Linked DNA regions of Roseibium sp. Sym1. The protein of the gene in region 1 binds, or shares a complex with, the protein of each later gene. Links are inferred from orthologs where the notes say so. Each region holds a gene or a part of one and is shown on either strand. Other genes may lie near its edges. The genes, in order: O6760_RS03235 and dapF.

Region 1 (3,057 bases):
CGCTCGACGCGATTGTTGAGGGGGTCACTTCCCAGGACATCGAGGTGGTGGAAATCCGGCCGGGCATCGGTGACGATCTCGGGCCCAACCTCCGTCCGGAAAGCGCGGACGACCTGCTGGGGCCGCGCTACGACATGGTCAACCGCCCGGATGGACTGGGGCCCGACGAGCCCGTGACCAGTCTGTCGATCAACCCGGACAGCAGGGTGAGCGAGCGCTCCGACTACGGTTTCCTGCCCAAGATAAGCGATGCCGGGGTCCGGCCCCTGGACGCCTATTCCCGTCCGATCATGCGTGAATTCACGTCGATCCCAAAGATTGCCGTCATAGTCAGCGGCCTCGGTCTCAGCGAGGCCGGCACGCAGAACGCCATCGACCGGTTGCCGTCGGACGTGACTTTCGCGCTCGCTCCTTATGGAGAGGACCTGGACCTTTGGATGCAGCAGGCGCGCACCAAGGGGCACGAGCTTCTTCTGCAGCTGCCGCTGGAACCGTTCGACTTTCCGGACAACGATCCGGGGCCGCACACGCTACTGGTCAGCCTCCGGCCCAACGAAATGCTGGACAGGCTCGCCTTTCTGCTGACCCGGGCCACCAACTATGTCGGCACGATCCCGGAGATGGGCGCAAGGTTCACCTCCACCAAGCCGTCGATGGAATACCTGGTGGAGAAATTGAAGGAACGCGGTTTGATGCTCGTCGACAACGGCACGTCCTCGCGCAGCATCTCTGCCGAGGTTGCCGCCGAGAAACGCATTCCGTTCAGCGGTGTCGACGTGGTGCTGGATGAAGTGCCGAGGGAAGACAGCATTGATGCCAAGCTGCTGCAGCTGGAAGGGGTCGCGCGGTCCCGGGGTGTGGCTGTTGCCGCCGGCTCGGCGCTGCCGGTGACTGTACGCCAGCTGGAAAAATGGGTACAGGATCTGGAAGAGCGCGGTCTTCAGCTGGTTCCCGTCAGCGCGACGATCGACCGATAGTCAGTTTTTCTTCAAGTAGGTGCAGCCGTGACGAAGCGTGAACTTGGCCCTGGTTTTCCGGTGCCGTCGCAGGGGCTTCCCTACCGCCCCTGTGTCGGCATCATGCTGATCAACAAGGAAGGCCTTGTCTGGATCGGCAGCCGGGATGACGGCAGCCGGTCATCAAACTACGAATACAGCTGGCAGATGCCCCAGGGAGGCATCGACAAGGGCGAGGCGCCGGAGCCCGCCGCTCGCCGGGAACTCTACGAGGAAACCTCGATCAGGTCCGTGACACTTCTGGAAGAAGCGCCGGAATGGTTCGCCTACGACTATCCCGAAGAAGTCGTGAAGACGTCGCGCAAGGGCAAGTATCGCGGACAGGCGCAACGTTGGGTCGCCTACAGGTTCGACGGGCCGGAAGAGGAAATCGACATCCTGACCCCGCCGGACGGCCATACCGCCGAATTCAGTGCCTGGCGCTGGGAAAGGGCCGACTGCCTGCCGGAGCTGATCGTACCTTTCAAGCGTCCCGTTTATGAACGGGTTGTCGCTGCATTTTCGCATCTCACTGCATAAGTTTTCCAGGCCTGCTATCCTGCCGGCGACGTTGCCAAATGCGTCAGCATTTGAGGATCGGTTGTCGTTTTTCAAACAGACAGCCCCGATCCGCGTCGCTACGATCGCGCCAACTTGCGGATCCGGGCGGAAAAAATACCGCCTGATTCCGCTGTCGGCATGAGCGAGCGCGGACGCGACAAAATTGACGCGCTCCAGAGGATTCGGGAGGAACGCCAATGTCTTTCGGCAAGGGGCTATCACGCAAGCCGTCCCAGCCAAAAGGGCGTCAGTTGGAAGATGCTGCACTGGCAGAGGTGCAGGCCCTGCTGGGTGACGAACCGCGTCGCCGCGATCTGCTGATCGAACACCTGCACAAGATCCAGGATGCTTTCGGCTGCCTGGAAGCGCGCCACCTGAAGGCGCTGGCCGACGAAATGAAACTGTCCCAGGCAGAGATCTACGAGGTCGCCAGCTTCTATCACCATTTTGACATTGTCCGGGAAGGCGAAGCGAAACCGGCACCGCTGACCATCCGCGTCTGCGACAGCGTCGCCTGCGCGCTGAAGGGCGCCGATGCGCTGGCGACCGCGCTTGAAGGCGGCGTCGATCCGGCGAAGGTGCGTATCCAGAAGGTGCCCTGCATCGGCCGCTGCGCCGGCGCTCCGGCCGTTCAGGTCGGCAAGCGGGCCGTCGACAACGCATCCGAACTCTCCGTGCGCGCGGTGCTGTTCGAGGGCGAAACCGCTGCGGAGGTCCCGGATTACACCAAGCTGGACGCCTACCGGGCCAAGGGCGGCTACAAGCTGCTTGAGCGTGTACGTGCGGGTGAACTGGACGCCGCGGCGATCGCCGACAAGGCTCTCGAGGCCGGCCTGCGCGGCCTCGGCGGAGCAGGCTTTCCGACCGGCACCAAGTGGAAGATCGTCAACGACCTGCCCGGTCCGAAATACCTGACCATCAACGGCGACGAGGGCGAGCCGGGCACCTTCAAGGACCGCTATCACCTGGAACGCGATCCGCACCGGTTGCTGGAGGGCGCGCTGATTGCCGCCCACGCGATCTCCGCCGAGCGCGTCTATCTCTATATGCGCGACGAATACCCGGCGGTCCTGGAGATCCTGAAGACCGAAATCGACGCGTTGCGTGCCGCCGGCATCATCACAACCATCGACATCGAGCTGCGCCGCGGCGCGGGCGCCTATATCTGCGGCGAGGAAAGCGCGATGATCGAGTCGATCGAAGGCAAGCGCGGCCTGCCGCGCCACCGTCCGCCCTTCATTGCCCAGGTGGGCCTGTTCGGCCGCCCGACCCTCAACCACAATATCGAGACGCTCTACTGGATCCGCGACATCGTCGAGAAGGGCCCGGAATGGTTCGCTGCCCAGGGCCGGCGCGACAAGAAGGGCTTCCGCTCGTTCTCGGTCTCCGGCCGCGTCAGGGAGCCGGGCGTCAAGCTGGCGCCCGCCGGCATCACCATGAACGAGCTGCTCGAGGAGTTCTGCGGCGGCATGGAGGACGGTCACAGCTTCAAGGGCTATCT
Region 2 (3,125 bases), 1.1 Mb from region 1 along the record:
ATCAGCACGGGCCGGATGCCGCCGACCTCCGCCGCCAGATGACGTCCCAGCGCCTCTTCCCCCTTTGCCCTGAGCCGCGCGCCGCGGTCCTTGACGACCTGGCGCGGAAGCTGCGGCATGCGCGCCGCCGGTGTGCCCGGGCGCGGCGAAAACGGGAAGACATGCAGATGGGTGAGACCGCATTCGTCGACGATCTTCAGCGAATTTTCGAACATCTCTTCGGTTTCGGTCGGGAAGCCGGCGATGATGTCGGCGCCGAAGACCACGTCCGGGCGCATCCGGCGCACCTCTTCGCAGAACCGGATCGTGTCGGCGCGCAAGTGCCGCCGCTTCATCCGCTTCAGGATCATGTCGTCGCCCGCCTGCAGGGACAGGTGGAAATGCGGCATCAGCCGCTCGTCCTCTGCAATCACCCGCATCAGGTCGTCGTCGGCCTCGATGCTGTCGATCGACGACAGGCGCAGGCGTTTCAGTTCCGGCACCATCTTCAGGATCTTGGCCGTCAGGGTGCCCAGTTTCGGCATTCCCGGCAGATCCGCGCCATAGGAGGTGATATCGACACCGGTCAGCACGATCTCGTTGTAGCCGTTGTCGACAAGACGCCTGATCTGGTCGGTGACCACACCCATCGGCACGGAGCGGGAATTGCCGCGGCCATAGGGAATGATGCAGAAGGTGCAGCGGTGGTCGCAGCCGTTCTGGACCTGGACAAAGGCGCGGGCGCGCCCGGTCAGGCCGTCGATCAGGTGACCGGCGGTTTCCTCGACACTCATGATGTCGTTGACGCGCACCTTCTCGGATTCCGAAATGCCGAAGGCGGCGACATCGGCATAGGACTTGCGCTCCAGCTTCTCGGTGTTGCCGAGCACAAGGTCGACCTCGTCCATCGACGAAAAGGTGTCGGCCTCGGTCTGGGCGGCACAGCCGGTGACGATCACACGCGCGTCCGGGTTGTCGCGCTTGGCCTTGCGCACGGCCTGGCGCGCCTGGCGGACCGCCTCGTTGGTGACCGCGCAGGTGTTGATCAGGATGGCGTCCTTGAGGCCCGCAGCCTCCGCTTCGCGCTTCATCACCTCCGACTCGTAGGAATTGAGCCGGCAGCCGAAGGTTACGACATCGACGCTCATGACGCGGCTCCGGCCTCCAGCGGCGCGTCGCCTGCGCCGGTCTTGCGCCAGGCCAGCGTATCCAGATCGATCTCGCCCTCGAATTCCACTTCCGTCAGGCCGGTCATCAGCACATGGCCGTCGCTCTCGCGCCACTCGATGCCGATCGGGCCGCCGGGCAGGTGAATGGTGGTCTTGCGGCCGGTCCTGCCGTCGCGTGCCGCGGCAACGCCGACGGCACAGGCGGCCGTGCCGCAGGCAAGCGTCAGGCCGACACCACGCTCCCAGACCTTCACCCGGATCTGGTCCTTGTCGAAGATATGGGCCAGCGAGATATTGGCGCATTCGGGGAAAATCGGATGTGTTTCCAGAAGCGGCCCGATCCGCTCAAGATCATAGGCCTCGACATCGTCGACCCAGAAGATCGCATGCGGATTTCCCATGTTGACGGCAGCGGGCGTGTGCAGGATCGGGTCGTCGATCGGGCCGATTTGCAACTCGATGGCGCGCGTGTCGGCAAATTCCTCGGCGAGCGGGATCTGGTCCCATTCAAGACGCGGCGCACCCATGTCGACCGTAACACTGCGCGGCCCGGCGGCATCGAAGGCATGCAGCAGGCCTGCCGCGGTCTCGATGGTCACCAGATCCTTGCCGGCCTCTTCCATCAGCAGGCGGCCGATACAACGGGTGGCATTGCCGCAAGCAGACACCTCACCACCATTCTGGTTGTGAATGCGCATGAAGGCGTCGACGCCGAGCGAAGACCGCTCCACGGTGATCATCTGGTCGAAGCCGATGCCGTTTTCCCGGTCGCCCAGCGCGGCGATGACATCCTTGCCAAGACGCAGCGGTTTTTCCCGCGCGTCCCAGACCACGAAGTCGTTGCCAAGGCCGTTCATCTTCAAAAAGGGTCTGGTTTCAGACGCCATACCGGGTGCACTTCTTGTTGAACTTGAGGAAAAGCGCCCGCCATCTTGCGGACATTGGTCCCTATATGGCGGAAATCATCGCAAATTACCAGTGGGGCAGGATGTCGGATCAGATATGCGTAAACGGCGAGCGTTCCGACGCCTTATGTCTCCGTGCTCGCTGCGGCTTCCTTGTCCGCTTGAGGACTTGGTGATGCAGGACAGGCGCCGGATGCAGCCACCCTTGACTCAACCTTTAGTAATTAATGCTTAATACGGCAACTGAGTTGACTTGGCCCGAGATTCTGGTCCCAATCGGTCGACTAGGAGGACCTCATCATGACTTCAGGCGTTTCCAGACGGCGTTTCCTGCAAGGTGCCACGGCTCTTGCGGGTGGGCTTGCCGCTCCTCCCCTGCTATCGGGGTTCTGGCAGGCCAGGGCGGGCTACCAGACGAGCCGCCCCGATCTTGGACCTGACTTCGGAAAAGGCAAGTCGGTCGCGATCCTCGGCGCCGGCGTCGCCGGATTGACCTCGGCCTATGTGCTGGCGAATTCCGGTTTCAAGGTCGCCGTCTTCGAGGCGGATGACCGCTATGGCGGACGCAGTCTGACGGCACGCCCCTCCGATGAGAAATACAAGGACTGGTGGTTCGCCAAATACAATCCCGACAAGCTGTTCCCGAAAATGTACGCCGACCGCTACCAGGAACGGTCCGGCAGCCCGGCGCCGCAGGAACAGGTTTGTACGTTCATGGATGACCTCTGGCAGGAGAGGGATTACCAAGGCGATCCGGTGGAGCTTTTCCTGAATGCGGGCCCGGGCCGCATTCCGTCAAATCACTTCAATCTCATTGCCCTGTGCCAGGAGATCGGCGTTGCGCTGGAACCCTATTTCTTCCAGTCCATGTCCAATGTTCTTCAGAGCGAGAAATTCAACGGCGGGCAGCCGGTCGCCATGGGTCAGGTCACATACAGCCTCTTTTCCGAAATGGCGGAGATGATGGCCAAGGTCAACATGGAGGCCTGCAAGCTCGGCGGCAACTCGGAAAAACAGATCGCCGAATTGATGCAGATCTTCGGGGATCTGAAACGCACCGACCCCAACGATC

Evidence for each region.
Region 2: the proteins of O6760_RS03235 (region 1) and dapF are in contact, whole or in part, in a solved structure (PDB 5YGU), measured with the Escherichia coli proteins. The link is inferred for Roseibium sp. Sym1 from one-to-one orthologs.

The regions. Positions count from the first base shown.
Region 1 is NZ_CP114786.1:708,179-711,235, reverse strand. What follows is about bases 71-2,807. They hold O6760_RS03235 (RNA pyrophosphohydrolase), read left to right. Parts: upstream 71-1,079; coding sequence 1,080-1,535; downstream 1,536-2,807. Other genes in these bases: O6760_RS03230 (NAD(P)H-dependent oxidoreductase subunit E), read left to right, coding at 1,754-2,807; O6760_RS03240 (divergent polysaccharide deacetylase family protein), read left to right, coding at 71-977. Outside these bases: more of O6760_RS03240, read left to right, coding at 1-70; more of O6760_RS03230, read left to right, coding at 2,808-3,057. UniProt on the Escherichia coli protein: Master regulator of 5'-end-dependent mRNA decay.
Region 2 is NZ_CP114786.1:1,784,861-1,787,985, reverse strand. The notes cover bases 80-2,884. They hold dapF (diaminopimelate epimerase), read right to left. Parts: upstream 2,036-2,884; coding sequence 1,124-2,035; downstream 80-1,123. Other genes in these bases: O6760_RS08150 (flavin monoamine oxidase family protein), read left to right, coding at 2,354-2,884; mtaB (tRNA (N(6)-L-threonylcarbamoyladenosine(37)-C(2))-methylthiotransferase MtaB), read right to left, coding at 80-1,127. Outside these bases: more of mtaB, read right to left, coding at 1-79; more of O6760_RS08150, read left to right, coding at 2,885-3,125. UniProt on the Escherichia coli protein: Involved in the succinylase branch of the L-lysine biosynthesis and in the biosynthesis of the pentapeptide incorporated in the peptidoglycan moiety. Catalyzes the stereoinversion of LL-2,6-diaminopimelate (L,L-DAP) to meso-diaminopimelate (meso-DAP).